DNA from 4 places in the Streptomyces sp. NPDC019531 genome. Region 2 is predicted to be linked to each of the others. Evidence: riboswitches for the same ligand, from Rfam matches in the RefSeq annotation. Region 2 holds a riboswitch; each other region holds the start of a gene.
What was found. A riboswitch is a leader RNA that binds a small molecule or an ion and turns the genes downstream of it on or off. The one in region 2 is predicted to bind cyclic di-AMP.

Region 1 (3,669 bases), on a different contig from region 2:
ACCCGAAGCACATCGCCGCGGCCACGACGAGATGCACGGTCGCCATCGCCGCACGCTGGACTGTCTTCCACATGCGGTTCACGCTAGATGATCCGCTCCTGGCGCACGGTGTAGCCCGCTACACCATCCGCCCGTCACGTGTGCACACATCGCCCAGGCCGTCCCGCCGGACCTCCAGCACCCGCCGGTACGGCAGCACACTCCACGCCCCGACGACCCGACCCCCGTCCGCCTGGTACCGCAGCCGGAAGTAGCCGGGCCCGCGCCGCATGGTGACCTCGGACCGAGTGTCGTCGTCGGCGTCGCGTACAGCGTCTCCCCGGTCATCAGCAGACAGTTGAGGCTCGCGAAGGACATGCGGGCCCGTGTGCCGTCGGCGGCCTGCCGGCGCCTCGACCGGGTCCTTGTCCCGCAGCAGCGTCAGCACCCGCAGGAAGAACCGCTCGGAGTCGGTGCTCCCGGCCGCGCCGGACAGCAGCCCGGGGGCGATGAGCTCGTCGAGCGCGTCGTACGGCGAGAAGAAGCCGTTGTGCGCGAAGGCGAGGCAGCCCGCGGTGAACGGATGGGTGGGGCCCGGCACGAGGGGCGGCCCGGGCTCGCCATCCGCAGATGCAGCACGGCGGCGTCGGCGAGCGTCCCGGCGAGGGCGTCGTCCGTCACCGTGCTCCCGGCTCAACTCCGCCAAGGGGACGGCGAGGTCGCGCGGGGCGGCGGCGACAGTACTGGGAGGGGCTGACCCAGAGCCGGGTCGGCTCGGACCGGCCGGTTCACAACAGGGTGGCGGTGAGCACACCGAGCTGAGTTCCCGGCAGGTGCGAGGCGCCAGGGGAGGAGCCACGGCCGCCGAGCCTCTTGCTGTCAGCTCCCCTGAGAGGGACCGCCCTCGCTGTGGTCGCGGACCCAGTTCCGGTGGGCGTTCGAGCCCTCGCGGCCGGGGGAGAGTTTCAGCATGACTCCGTCGTCGATCTGCTCCAGGACCGTCACCACGTAGGGGGAGCCCGCGTGGACGGCCAGCCGGACGCTGCCGTTGGCGAACTCCGTCACCCGGAGCGTGCGGCCCCCGGAGAGCGGGATGTCCCGCTTGCCGATCTCCGTCGGGCGCTCCTCGGCTGCCGTCATGGTCCCTCCTCGTTTCCGTGAGGGGCGCCACGGTACGCCGGTCCCACCCGGCCGATCGCCCCAACCGGACCTGGCCGTGGAGGCCAGGGAGACCACGGAGGCCTGGTCGGCGAGGATGGGGCGGTACATCCCGCCTGGCTGGTGGTCCGGAACGCGGGCCCCGACCTGGATGTGGCCCTCAACCACCTGGAGAAACGGCAACCCTGGCGCGAGTCACCCCGCGGATGGCGTACAGTAGTGAACACAACGGCGCGGGGTGGAGCAGCTCGGTAGCTCGCTGGGCTCATAACCCAGAGGTCGCAGGTTCAAATCCTGTCCCCGCTACTCAAGGCTCAGGGCCGGAATCCAGTCACTGGATTCCGGCCCTGAGTGTTTTCCCCGGGGTTCCTGGCCGACGGCCTTCGTGACGTGGTGTGATCGGGCGAGTGCCCTCCGCGTAACAACTGACATGCCGTCAATACCTGTGAGTCACCTGGGGCAAGGTCAAGTCGCCCGTTTTTCGGCGTTCTTGGGCCGTAAGTCCCGTGGGATTTCGTTAATGATCAAGAGGAACGGCTTGGAATCGAGCCCCCGCGTCTATTAACGTTCGATAACGCAGCGCGGTCGTCCCAGCCGTCACAAGAGACGGCTCCGTGCTCACGCGCCGAATTCCGCAAGGGAACCGGGGAACCACCAACTTGGGGTGAATCGCTCGTACTCCGCCGTGGCAGCACGGTGGGTATACGCGCGTAGGAGACCTTCCTGCTCCGAACCCGTCAGCTAACCCGGTAGGCGAGAAGGAAGGAAAGGAGCACGCCCACGTGGCGTCCAACCCGCCTGCCCCCGAGGCGCCGTACGCACCGAGCGACACGCTCGTGTACGGCGGCTACCGTGCCGACGACGAGGCCCCCCTCGGCGAGTGGAACCCGACCGCGGAGTCCCTCGCTCCGGTGCGCGGCCGGCATCGTGTCGCCAAGCAGCGCGGCGGAGGATTCGCCCGCAGCTCCACCGTTCTGGGCGTCGGTGTCATAGCCGCCGTCAGCGCCGGCGGGATGGCCAGCGCCAACACCGGCAAGCCGCCGGTGTCCATCTCCATGCCGGACCTGCCCTCCGTGGACTCGCTCATCTCGGACGACTCCGGCTCCTCCGACGACACGAGCGCCTTCAGCACGGTCGGCGGCACCACCTCCACGGAAATTTCGCAGACCGAGTCCGCCTCGGACGCCGGTGAGGCACTGCGCTCGCGCATCCTGGCCCAGGCCGAGCAGCAGCAGGACCAGATCGACTCCAAGGCCGCCAAGGCCGTCGCGGACGCCGCCCAGAAGGAGGCCGACGCGGCCGCCGCCAAGGCGGAGAAGGAGGCCCAGGAGAAGGCCGCCGCCGCGAAGAAGAAGGCAGAGCAGGAAGCCGCGGAGAAGGCCGAGGCCGCGCGCCTGGCCGAGCTCGCCAAGCAGTTCACGCTGCCGACCTCGTCGTACACGATCACCTCGACCTTCGGTCAGGCCGGTTCGCTGTGGTCCTCCGGCTACCACACCGGCCTCGACTTCGCCGCGCCCACGGGCACGCTGATCAAGGCGATCCACAGCGGCACCATCACGGAGGCCGGCTGGGCCGGTTCCTACGGCTACCGCACCATCCTCACCCTCGACGACGGCACCGAGCTGTGGTTCTGCCACCAGTCCTCGATCAGTGTCAGCGTCGGCCAGAAGGTCAGCACCGGTGACGTCATCGGGCGCGTGGGCGCCACAGGCAACGTGACCGGCGCGCACCTGCATCTGGAGGTCCACCCCGGTGGCGCGGCCGACGGGATCGACCCGATGGCGTGGCTGCGGGGCAAGGGGCTCAACCCCTGAGGTCCACGGTGATTTCGCGGCCGTAGAGTCCCGCTCCTTCGCGGTCCTCGACGCGTACGCCGCTCGCGGCAACCGCGCGGTGCCGATCCCTCCGCAGCCCTTACGTCCGGTACGGGTTGTACGCGGGATACGGCACCGTCGGGTGCACCGGGTGGGTCGGCTGTTGCGCCGGATACCCGTACACCCCGTACACCGGCCAGGGCGGCGCAGCCACCGGCACCGGCGGCGCCGTCATCCGCGCCGCGTGATCCAGCGCCGGCCGCGCCACGTCCCGCCGCCGCCACAGCTCGTGCAACAACTCCCGCTCCCGTACGACGAAGTCCGCGTTCGCCCGTCCGAGCCGCCCCCGGCGCCGCAGGAACGCGAGCGACGTCGCGTACGCCTCGTACTGCGCGACCGCCCGCCCCGCGGCCCGCCCCCCGAGCTGCCGTCGGGCGTACTCCCGCGCCACCCTCCGCGCCCGCATCGACCCGAGCACATACGGCTCGGTCGGCACCAGCCACCCGGCGACGGCGTACGCGGGCAGCTCCTCGCGGACGGTCTTCAGCTCCCGCTGCCGCGTCCAGATCACCAGCCAGGTCAGCAGCGCGAACGCCGGCACCATGAACATCGCGTACACCGCGAAGAACCCGTACTCCCCGAAGGTCGACGAGCCGTTCCACATCGCGTGCATGCCCATCGCGAGCAGCAGCCCGGACAACGGGACGAGCACCCGCCG
Region 2 (3,669 bases):
CTGACCCGGTACATCACTTCGGGTCACGTCGACGGGGTGCTGCTGCTGTCCAACCACAGCGGTGACCCGGTCGCCGCCGAACTCCACGACGCCGGGATCCCGTTGGTGGTCTGCGGCAAGCCGATAGGACTCGGCTCCAAGGTGAGTTACGTGGCGGCCGCCGACCGCGAGGGCGCGCAGGAGATGGTCCGCCATCTGCTCGCCGGTGGGCGGCGCCGCGTCGGCATGGTCACCGGGCCGCTGGACATGCCGGGCGGCCCCGACCGCCTCGCCGGTTACCGGGACGTGCTCGCCGATGCGGGCCTGCCGTACGACCCGGCGCTCGTGGTCGAGGGCGACTTCCGGCGCAGCGGCGGCGAACGGGCGGCCCGGCGGCTGCTGTCCCAGGCCCCCGACATGGACGCCGTGTTCGTCGCCTCCGACCTCATGGCCCTCGGCGTCGTCAACGTCCTTCAGCAGTCCGGGCGTTCGGTCCCCGGCGACATCGCTGTCGGCGGCTTCGACGACTCCCCGGCGGCCACCGCCCTCGCCCCGGCCCTCACCACCATGCGCCAGCCCTTCGACCGCATCAGCGCCGAGATGGTCCGCATGCTCCTCGCCCAGATCACCGGCGAGGACACGGCCGGAGTGATCCTCCCGACGGAACTGGTGGTGCGGGACTCGGCGTAGGCGCTCCGCGGGGAGTAGAGGAGTAGGGGGGTGGGGGAGTACGGGAGCAGGGGGCGAGGGCCGAGCGGGGGGCATACCTCGCGTCGGCCGTGCGTGGTTCCCCGGCGCACCCGGTCTGCCGCACCACCCGGAACCGGAACGCCCGTCAACGTATGTGAAAGCAGCAGCCGTCCGGTTCCCGTCGAGTCGGAGGGGCCAACCATCCGTATTCTCTGATCATGGCCGCCTCCACCGCATATTCCTTGATCGCCACCGACCTGGACGGAACGCTGCTGCGCGCCGACGACACCCTCTCCGACCGGTCGTTGGCCGCGCTCGCGCGGGTGGCGGCGGGCGGGGCCCGGCATCTCGTCGTGACGGGACGGCCGGCGCCCAGAGTGCGGCCGCTCCTGGACGACCTGGGCAGCACGGGGCTCGCGGTGTGCGGGCAGGGCGCGCAGGTGTACGACGCCGGCGCGGACCGTCTGCTCTGGTCGGTCACCCTGGACCGGGAGTTGGCCGAGACCGCGCTCGGGAAGATCGAGGCCGAGGTCGGCCAGGTGTACGCGGCCGTCGACCAGGACGGCGTCGACGGGCTCACCCTCATCGAGCCGGGGTATCTGATGCCCCACCCGACCCTGCCCGCCGTGCGGGTGGGACGGCGCGACGACCTGTGGTGCGCGCCGATCAGCAAGGTGCTGCTGCGTCACCCCTACCTGTCCGACGACGAGTTGGCGGTGACGGCGCGCTCGGTGGTGGGCTCGCTGGCCACGGTCACGATGTCGGGACCCGGGACCGTCGAACTCCAGCCATGCGGCATCACCAAGGCGACGGGCCTCGCGCTGGCCGCCGAACACCTGGGCCTGGGGCCCGAGTCGACGATCGCCTTCGGGGACATGCCCAACGACATCCCCATGTTCGATTGGGCGGCCCATGGCGTCGCGATGGCCAACGCCCACCCCGAACTCAAGGCCGTGGCCGACGAGGTGACCCTGTCGAACGAGGACGACGGCATCGCCGTCGTCCTCGAAAGACTGTTCAGTGCGGCGTAGTTCCTAGTACGCGCCGAACACGTTGTCGATGGACCCGTACCGCTGGGCGGCGTAGTTGCAGGCCGCGGTGATGTTCGCGACCGGGTCGTACGGGTCCCACGAGGTGTTGGCCACGTGGTACGCGTTGAAGGTCGGGTCGATCACCTGGAGCAGGCCCTTGGAGGGCGTGCCGGCGGCCGCGTTGGAGTCCCAGTTGTTGATGGCCCAGGGGTTGCCGGAGGACTCGCGGATGACGTTGCGGTAGATGCCGTCGTAGGAGCCGGGGATCCCGTGCTCCGCCATGACGGCGAGGGAGGCCCGGATCCAGCCGTCCAGGTTGTTGGCGTAGCCGAGCGTGCTCGCGGTCTGCACGGTCGGGGTGGCCGCGGACGCGGTGGTCGCGCCGATGAGGGGGAGCGCGAGTACGGCGGCTCCGGTGCCGGCGATGGCGAGCTTGCGGACGAGACGGCTTGTGCGGGGAGTGCGGTGCTGAGCGGCAGCAGGCATGGCGAAGTTCCTCTCCGTCGCCTGCGAGGTGAGCTGTCGGGTTCGGGCGGGAGTTGCCCGGTCATGCCCGCGAAAGGCATGGCTTCACCCCGAGCCGTACCGGTATGTCCGAAGACGTCCGGTCCGGCGGCTTACCTGGTTCCCCCGCTCCTGCCATGGCTTCTCGGTGGGTGTGCGGGCGGTGGCAGGATTCGGCGTCCACCCGACAGGCCGGGAACGTATGCGAGAGCACATGTCCGGAACAAGTGGCGAATTCACATGACGTGCTTATTGACCTTGGTCGGGGGTATTTGGGGCACTTGATCCTTTGCGGTCGCAAGCCTCAACTGGTGCGCGGGAAAAGGCGGATCGGTGAATTCCGGATATGCGTCGATCCGTTGATCCGGGTGAGCCAAGTCACGCCCATGCGCAAGACGTGCAAAACGGGCAAGAATGCCCAACTCATAGTCAACCGGCCGTCCGTGGGATCCGCTTCTCCCACGTCCGGTGGAAGACCACCTCACCGCCGTCGGTGCAGATCACCTCGTTCGAGGTGAGGAAGTCCGTCCTGTCGCAGCTGATCTCCGAGCGGGTCCGGACGGTGGTGTCCCAGGCGAGCTCCGGGCGGTGCAGCCGGATCGACCAGTCCGAGCGGGCACGGGCGGACAAGGGGTCCTTCTCGTCGATCGTGTACGTCTCCAGCGCGTCCTCGGTGAACTCCAGCCCGTCGGGGTACACGCGCGTGCCGCCGTAACGGGGGTCGACCTCAAGGCGCCACTCGCCCTTGGCCACGTCACGCACGACCAGGCGCTCGGGCCGCGGCTCGTCGAGCGTCACGGGCTGGTTCGCTCCGAGCGGCGCGGACTGCTCCGGCTCGTCGAAGGCGATGTCCGAGGAGGTCTCACGCGCGCGTACCGGCAGTTCGAGGAAACTCCCCGCGGGCTCCAGAGTGAACCCGGCCTGCGATTCGGGCTGCGGCCAGATCCACGGCCAGTACGCCGAGGACACGGCGAGCCGGATGCGGTGGCCGGGCGGGAAGGCGTGTCCGATGCCGTTCAGCTCGAAGGACACCTCCTGGGTGGCCCCCGGCTCCCAGGGCACGGCCCGGTCCCTGCCATGGCGCGCGGAGAGGTTCAGCACACCCCGGGTCACGAGCGTCGAGGACCCGTCCGGGGCGACATCGCAGAGCCGCGCGACGACCTGCCCGCGCGACACCTCCGAGGTCACCCTGAGACGCACCCGCGGCCGTCCGAGGACCCACGTCTCCTCGCCCACCGCGAACTCGAAGCAGGCCGAGCGGGCGTCCTCCTCCCGCTGGTCCGGCGGCAGGTCGGCATCGTTGCCGAAGGGGAAGAAACGGCCCGCGTCCACGCCCGTGTGCTGCGGGGAACGGACCAGCACAGGGGCGCCCTGAAGGCCGTACGACACCGTGGTGACGTGGGGGGAGGGCCAGCCGGGCTCGCCGACCCAGCGGCCGGGCAGGGTGCCGTACACCGTGGCCGGG
Region 3 (3,669 bases), on a different contig from region 2:
CCTGCCCCGCTCGAAGCGCCACACGCGTGTGGCCCTCCGGAGACAGATGCAGCCGGTCGCCGTCCCAGGCCCGCCGGTCCTGGACGGTCTTCAGGGACCACAGGTCGAGCACCGGGCACCCGTACCGGTCGGCGACGGCCCTCACATGCCCGTTGTAGGTGGCGATCTTGCCGCGCAGGTGCTTGAGCACGGGCACCCCGCGGGTGTCGCAGCCGGTCGTCACCATGACGGTGCCGCACGCCTCGGTGAGCCTGGCGATCGCCCGCTCGAAGCGCTCGGCGACCTCGTCGGGGTCGGTGCCGGGCCGGATGATGTCGTTGCCGCCGGCGCAGAACGACACCAGGTCCGGTGCCAGTTCGACGGCCTGCGGAAGCTGGTCCTCGACGATCTGGTCGAGCAGCTTCCCGCGCACGGCGAGATTGCTGTACCTGAAGTCGCCCTCGGGCCGCCGGTCCGCGAGAAGTACCGCGAACCGGTCGGCCCATCCGACGAACGCCCCGTCGGGGCCGGGGTCGCCGACGCCCTCGGTGAAGCTGTCCCCCACCGCCACGTACGACCCGATCACTGATCTGCTGTCATTCTTCGAATCGTCTGCCACAGCAGTTCATGATTCACCTTCGAATGTGACCTACGCGACCGTAGGAAAGACTTGACGGGCGGTGAGATAAGCCACTCCTAAAGTGTTCACCAAACCAGGAATAGCTTTCTCACCAGGACTGTTGACGCTGCGACAGCCACACCCGGAAGTCGCGCGGACACACCGAAGGCCGGACCCGGGGATCGGGGTCCGGCCTTCGGTGGCGCAGGGGGTGTCGTCAGCCGACGGCGACGCCCTTCGAGCGGAGGTAGGAGACCGGGTCCACGTCCGAGCCGTAGTCCGGCGTGGTGCGGATCTCGAAGTGCAGGTGCGGACCGGTCACATTGCCGGTCGCGCCGGAGAGCCCGATCTGCTGGCCCTCGGTCACGGTCTGGCCGGCCGAGACGGAGAGCTGGGAGAGGTGGGCGTACTGCGCGTAGTAGCCGTCGTTGAGCTTGATGACGACCTGGTTGCCGTAGGCGCCGCCCCAGCCCGCGGAGACGACCGTGCCCGCGGCCACGGCCTTGAGCGAGGTCCCCGTCGGAACGACGAAGTCGACGCCCGTGTGGTAGCCGCTGGACCACATGCTGCCCGCGACGCGGTAGCCGGTGCCGATGGTGGCACCGCTGACCGGGAGCGTGTAGCCACTGGAGCTGCTGGAGCTCTGCGTGGCGGCCGTCGAGTTGGAGGAGGACTTCGACTTTGCCTTCTCGGCCTTCGACGAGGACGACGAGGAGGAGGACTTGGTCTTCGCCGTGCTCGTGGTGGCCTTCTTGCCGATCGAGAGCTTCAGGCCGGGATGTATCAGCGACGGGTCGTCACCAATGGCCTCGCGGTTGTCGGCGTAGAGCTTTTTCCAGCCACCGCTGACGTTCTGCTCATCGGCGATCTTCGAGAGATAGTCACCGGCCCGCACCGAATAGGTGCGCACGGCCGAGGTCTTCTTGGCGTCCTTCTTCGCAGTCGACTTCTCGGCGACTTTCTGCGTGACCGGAAGCGCCTGAACGGCCTTTTCCGACACGGACTGCGAGGTCGCCGCGTGAGCGCCGGTTGCCCCCATGAGCGGAAGGGCGAGCGCGGCACCCCCGGTACCGGCGATGGCGATCGAGCGGGTGAAGCGCTTGGGCTTCGGGCGGCGGTGCTTACCCTTGGCGGGCATGGCGAATTCCTCTCCGGCGCCTGCGAGGTGAGCTGTCGGGTGCGGGCTGGAGATGCCCGGCCGCGCCGAAACGCGGCTTTACCCCAAGCCGTTCCGGAGACCGGAACAGGCGTTACTACCTGTGGGTCCCCCGCTCCTGCCGTGCACGGGTGAGTGTGTGCGGAATCCGGGCGGCGGCAGGATTGGGCGTCCGTCCGGATCGGTGGCGAACGTAAACGAGCAAGACACAAAGGGACAAGTGAGAGGTTCCCTGTGAATGCGTTCCTGTTGATCCCTTATGAGAATTAACGGTCACCCTGCGTGAATCGGACGCCCGCCACCGAACCCAAATCCCCTTGAAAACCCCGCGAATTACGTGAACATGACGGGCGACACACCGTTACGGATATGACGCTCCTCACGTCATGAATTCACAGGAACCCCTATCCCGGCAGGAGTTGGAAAGAAGCCAACAATTCGGACAGAAGCCCTAGATGCGACGCAGCCGGAGAACCGTCGCATCCAAGTCGCCGCGCAAACCGGTGCGAAGTCCGTGATGCAGCAATACGGCCCCTCGGTGAACTTCTCCCGTTTCGAGGCATTCGTACGACGCCGTCGGGTCGAGTCCGCGCAGCCGCACCGCCGGCACGGGCTCGCCGTAGTGCTGCGCCTGGAGCCAGGCGAGAACGACGGCCTCCTCCCCCAGGACGTACTGCACCGCACTGAGTCCGCCCCGCGGAGGCCGCAGCCGGTAGAGGTCGCCACGCTGCACCAGCGGACGGATCTCCTTGTAGAGGTCCACCCACTCGCGGGCTTCGGCGAGCTCCTCCTCGGTCCACTCAGCGAGGTCCCCGCCGACCCCGAGCACCCCGGCCATCGCGCTCACGAAGCGGAACCGCAAGGAGCTCACCCGGTCGTTGAGCTGGGTGTTGGGACTGTCGGTGACCCAGGCGGCCATCACGCGCGCGGGGTGGATCTGGCTGAAGCCGTGCTGGATGGCGAGGCGGTCGAGCGGATCGGTGTTGTCGGAGGTCCACACCTGGTCGGTGCGACTGAGCACCCCGAGGTCGATCCGGCCGCCGCCACCCGAGCAGGACTCGAAGGCGACGCCCGGGTGAGCCGCCCGCAAACGGTCCAACAGTGCATAAAAGCCGCGTACATGGTCAACCCACAGGCGCTGCGGATAGGCGTCGCCGGGCCAGCCCGCGTCCGTGAAGCAGCGGTTGAAGTCCCACTTCACATAGTCGATCGGGGCCGAGGAGAGCAGTACGTCGAGCTGCTCCCACAGATACTCCTGGACATCCTCGCGCGCGAGGTTCAGTACGAGCTGATTGCGGAACTCCGTCCGCTTTCGTCCCGCTTGGTACTGCACCCAGTCCGGGTGGGCGCGGTACAGCTCGCTGTCCGGATTGACCATCTCCGGCTCGACCCAGATACCGAACTGCATGCCGAGCGCGTGCACGCGGTCGCCGAGCGGCTTGAGCCCGGCGGGGAAGCGGTCGGGGTTGGGGGCCCAGTCGCCGAGCCCGGCCCGGTCGCTGGTCCGGGTGCCGAACCAGCCGTCGTCGACCACGAACAGCTCGACACCGGCCGCCGCGGCCCGGCTGGCGAGGGTGCCCTGCTGCTCCTCGGAGATGTCGAAGTAGGTGGCTTCCCATGAGTTGAACAGCACGGGCCGGTCCCGGTCCGCGTCCGGGATCACGTACGCCCGCTGGTAGGCGTGCCAGGCCCGGCTCGCCCCGCCGAAGCCGCCGTCGCTCCACAGCCCGGCGAAGACGGGCGTGGTGAAGGTCTCCGCCGCCTCCAGCCGGAGCAGACCCGAGTCGTCGTAGCCGGCGCCGCCGGTGATCTGCACGCGCGCGTCGGGGAGTTGGGCCACACAGATCCGCCAGGACCCCGACCAGCCGAGGGCGCAGCCGTAGACCTCGCCGCGCTCCTCGGTCGCGTCGGTGTC
Region 4 (3,669 bases), on a different contig from region 2:
CGATCATGGCGCGCGCCTTCTCCGAGGGCACCGACAAGCACTCCGCCGAGGAGTTCGCCGCCGAGCTGGAGCGCTGCGGTGCCACCCTCGACGCGCACGCCGACCACCCGGGCGTCCGCCTCAGCCTCGAAGTGCCCGTCTCCCGGCTCGCCAAGGCGCTCGGCCTGCTGGCCGACGCCCTCAGGGCGCCCGCGTTCGCGGACAGCGAGGTCGAGCGGCTCGTCAACAACCGCCTGGACGAGATCCCGCACGAGCTGGCCAACCCGTCCCGTCGCGCCGCCAAGGAGCTCTCCAGGGAGCTGTTCCCGGCGGACTCCCGCATGTCGCGGCCGCGTCAGGGCACCGAGGAGACGGTCGAGAACATCGACTCCGCGGCCGTGCGCGGCTTCTACGAGAAGCACGTGCGCCCCGCCACCGCGACCGCCGTGGTCGTCGGCGACCTCACCGGCATCGACCTGGACGCACTGCTCGGCGACACCCTCGGCTCCTGGACCGGCTCCACGGCCCAGCCGCGGCCCGTACCGCCGGTGACCGCCGACGACACCGGCCGGGTCGTCATCGTGGACCGCCCCGGCGCCGTCCAGACGCAGCTGCTGATCGGCCGCGTCGGCGCCGACCGGCACGCACGCGTGTGGCCCGCGCAGGTGCTCGGCACATACTGCCTCGGCGGCACCCTCACCTCCCGCCTGGACCGCGTCCTGCGCGAGGAGAAGGGCTACACCTACGGCGTCCGCTCGTTCGGGCAGGTCCTCCGGTCCGCACCGGACGGCTCGGGCGCCGCGATGCTCGCCATCAGCGGCTCCGTCGACACCCCGAACACCGGTCCCGCTCTGGACGACCTGTGGAAGGTGCTGCGCACGCTCGCCGAGGGCGGTCTCACCGACGCCGAGCGCGATGTCGCCGTACAGAACCTCGTCGGCGTTGCGCCGCTCAAGTACGAGACCGCGGCGGCCGTGGCGAGCACGCTGGCCGACCAGGTCGAGCAGCACCTGCCGGACGACTACCAGGCGACTCTGTACCAGCAGCTCGCCGCGACCGGCACCGTCGAGGCCACCGCGGCAGTCGTCAGCGCCTTCCCGGTGGACCGGCTGGTGACGGTCCTGGTCGGTGACGCGGCCGCCATCAAGGAGCCCGTCGAGGCCCTCGGCATCGGCGAAGTCAAGGTAGTGACCGCCGAGTAGTCGTGACCGCCGAGTAGCGGCACGCGCGTGGAGGGGCCCTGGTGACGACGGCTTCACCAGGGCCCTTTGATGTCCGAATTGGGTGGGAGGTTGCCTGTCTGCCCTGTGGGATGCGCTACAAAAACCGTGATCCGTTTGGGCCTTGAAAGCCGCCCCGCTTAGCGTCATCCGGGCTGTTCGTTCAGGCAGTGCGCCGCGTCCGCGGCACCGGACAGTCATCGCCGAGTCCCCGTCATGGCGCGAGCCAGGGGAGCCGGGGACCCAAACACGTTGTCCCTGGGGTGAATCGGACGCCCGCGCGAGCCGCGAGGGGGTCCGTAGGAGACCTTCCTGCTCCGAACCCGTCAGCTAACCCGGTAGGCGAGAAGGAAGGAAAGGACCAGCCACTACATGGCGTTCACCTGCGCCACCGGGAAGCACCGTCGTCCCAGCCGGATGAAGCGCACCTCCGCGCGTGCGGCGGGAGTCGCGGCCCTCGCCACCACCGGCGTCATCGGCACCATCGCCGCTCCGGCGCTCGCCGCCGACAACTCCGTCGAACAGACCGGCCTCATGCCCGTCGTCAGCGTCGGCGACTCGCTCGCCGAGCAGATCGACGCCCAGGCCCTGGCCCAGGAACAGGCCGCCGCGAAGAAGAAGGCGGCCGCGGAGGCCAAGCGCAAGGCCGAGGCACGGGCCAAGGAGATCCGCGAGGCCAAGGAGCGCGCCGCCCGTGAGGCCGAGCGCGAGCGCCTCAACCGCTTCGTCGCCCCGATCTCCGGCTCCTACATCTCCACCGGCTACAAGACCGGCGGCTCCCTCTGGTCGTCCGGCAGCCACACCGGTGTCGACTTCCACGCCGCGAGCGGCACCTCCGTGCACGCGGTCGGCCGCGGCACCGTCGTGGAGGCCGGCTGGGGCGGGTCGTACGGCAACGAGATCGTGATCAGGATGGCCGACGGGACCTACACGCAGTACGGCCATCTGTCGTCCATCGGCGTCTCGGTGGGCCAGTCGGTCACCCCGGGCCAGCAGATCGGCCTGTCCGGCGCGACCGGCAACGTCACAGGGCCGCATCTGCACTTCGAGGCCCGCACCACCGCCGAGTACGGCTCGGACATCGACCCCGTCGCCTACCTGCGCTCGCACGGCGTGAGCGTCTGACGGCGTATCGCGAGACCCCGAGGCCCCGGCTCCCACGAGCCGGGGCTTTCGCCGTTTCAGTCCCGCTGCTGTCCAAAAAATATCCCTGGATTCCGGTCCGCCGTCGGAAATTCCCGCTGATTGCAATAGAGTCACTGAACACACGTCAATCGGCGACGTTTCGTGGGGATTAAGACGGAGGTCGGACATGCGTATTCCGGCGCACTCGGTATGCACGGCGATCCGGGACGACATCGTCGCCGGTGTCTACGAGCGCGGCGGCCGGCTCACCGAGGAACTGCTCGCTCGCCGCTACGGCGTCTCCCGCGTCCCCGTTCGCGAGGCCCTGCGAACACTGGAGGCCGAGGGCTTCGTGGTGACGCGGCGGCACGCGGGCGCGTGCGTCGCGGAACCGACCGAGCAGGAGGGCGCCGACCTTCTGGAGATGCGCATGCTCCTGGAGCCGCTGGGCGCCTCACGGGCCGCCCAGCGGCGCACCGAGGCCCATCTCAAGGTGCTGCGCGGCCTGGTCCGGCTGGGCCAGGAGCGGGCCAAGCGTGGTAACAGCGAGGATCTGCGCTCTTTGGGGAGCTGGTTCCACGAGACGCTCGCCCAGTCCTCCGGCAGCCCCGCGCTGGCCTCGATGCTGACCCAACTGCGTCACAAGATCGCCTGGATGTACGTGGTGGAGGCACCCGCCAACCCGGTGGAGTCCTGGGCGGAGCACGGCGCGATCGTGGACGCGGTGGCGCGCGGGGACGGTGACCGCGCGCGGACGATCACTGCGCTGCACACCGAGCGCTCCAGCGCGGTGCACCGTCTGAGGTTCACCTCGGGGTCCGATCGCGCGGACCGTGTGAGGACCTCGCAACATCCTGTAAACGTGACGGGTCTGCGGCATTAACATGGGCGCCGTATACAAAGAGGGGTAATTCGCGGGGGGTTATTTCCGCTGCCCGTAAAAGGGAAATGCAAAGGGCCCGCCCGGTAATTCGGGCGAGCCCTTCGGTGGTTTTTAAACGGCGCCATGCGCGGTTTTTAACGGTGCCAAGCCTCCGAAGACTCAGACGGTCTCGGGAAGCTCCTCCAGCCCCTCGGCGACCAGCTTCGCGAGCCGGTCGAGGGCAGCGTCCGCGCCCTCGGCGTCGGAGGCGAGCACGATCTCCTCGCCGCCCTGCGCGCCCAGGCCGAGAACGGCCAGCATGGAGGCCGCGTTGACGGGGTTGCCGTCGGCCTTGGCGATCGTCACCGGGATACCTGCGGCCGTGGCGGCCCGGACGAAGATGGAAGCGGGGCGGGCGTGGAGGCCCTCGGCCCAGCCGACGTTGACGCGGCGCTCAGCCATGTGATGCTGCCCTTCGGTGTT

Region 1: it holds a riboswitch for cyclic di-AMP, as region 2 does, so the genes downstream of both, ACI2L1_RS34085 (M23 family metallopeptidase) here and ACI2L1_RS12795 (transglycosylase SLT domain-containing protein) in region 2, are expected to answer to the same signal.
Region 3: it holds a riboswitch for cyclic di-AMP, as region 2 does, so the genes downstream of both, ACI2L1_RS16165 (peptidoglycan DD-metalloendopeptidase family protein) here and ACI2L1_RS12795 (transglycosylase SLT domain-containing protein) in region 2, are expected to answer to the same signal.
Region 4: it holds a riboswitch for cyclic di-AMP, as region 2 does, so the genes downstream of both, ACI2L1_RS21180 (M23 family metallopeptidase) here and ACI2L1_RS12795 (transglycosylase SLT domain-containing protein) in region 2, are expected to answer to the same signal.

Annotation. Positions count from the first base shown of each region.
Region 1 covers NZ_JBJDQL010000040.1:20,249-23,917, reverse strand. Annotated here, with positions in the region: gene ACI2L1_RS34105 (histidine kinase) at 1-73, opposite strand, end outside; gene ACI2L1_RS34100 (hypothetical protein) at 119-580, opposite strand; gene ACI2L1_RS34095 (hypothetical protein) at 859-1,119, opposite strand; tRNA gene ACI2L1_RS34090 (tRNA-Met) at 1,370-1,443, shown strand; cyclic di-AMP (ydaO/yuaA leader) riboswitch at 1,751-1,908, shown strand; gene ACI2L1_RS34085 (M23 family metallopeptidase) at 1,920-2,951, shown strand; gene ACI2L1_RS34080 (PrsW family intramembrane metalloprotease) at 3,052-3,669, opposite strand, start outside.
Region 2 covers NZ_JBJDQL010000008.1:89,549-93,217, reverse strand. Annotated here, with positions in the region: gene ACI2L1_RS12805 (LacI family DNA-binding transcriptional regulator) at 1-669, shown strand, start outside; gene ACI2L1_RS12800 (HAD family hydrolase) at 888-1,700, shown strand; gene ACI2L1_RS12795 (transglycosylase SLT domain-containing protein) at 1,704-2,186, opposite strand; cyclic di-AMP (ydaO/yuaA leader) riboswitch at 2,190-2,393, opposite strand; gene ACI2L1_RS12790 (CocE/NonD family hydrolase) at 2,634-3,669, opposite strand, start outside.
Region 3 covers NZ_JBJDQL010000011.1:90,976-94,644, forward strand. Annotated here, with positions in the region: gene ACI2L1_RS16160 (SGNH/GDSL hydrolase family protein) at 1-565, opposite strand, end outside; gene ACI2L1_RS16165 (peptidoglycan DD-metalloendopeptidase family protein) at 816-1,736, opposite strand; cyclic di-AMP (ydaO/yuaA leader) riboswitch at 1,741-1,902, opposite strand; gene ACI2L1_RS16170 (alpha-galactosidase) at 2,206-3,669, opposite strand, start outside.
Region 4 covers NZ_JBJDQL010000017.1:79,422-83,090, reverse strand. Annotated here, with positions in the region: gene ACI2L1_RS21185 (M16 family metallopeptidase) at 1-1,181, shown strand, start outside; cyclic di-AMP (ydaO/yuaA leader) riboswitch at 1,391-1,558, shown strand; gene ACI2L1_RS21180 (M23 family metallopeptidase) at 1,572-2,324, shown strand; gene ACI2L1_RS21175 (GntR family transcriptional regulator) at 2,512-3,207, shown strand; gene ACI2L1_RS21170 (HPr family phosphocarrier protein) at 3,367-3,648, opposite strand.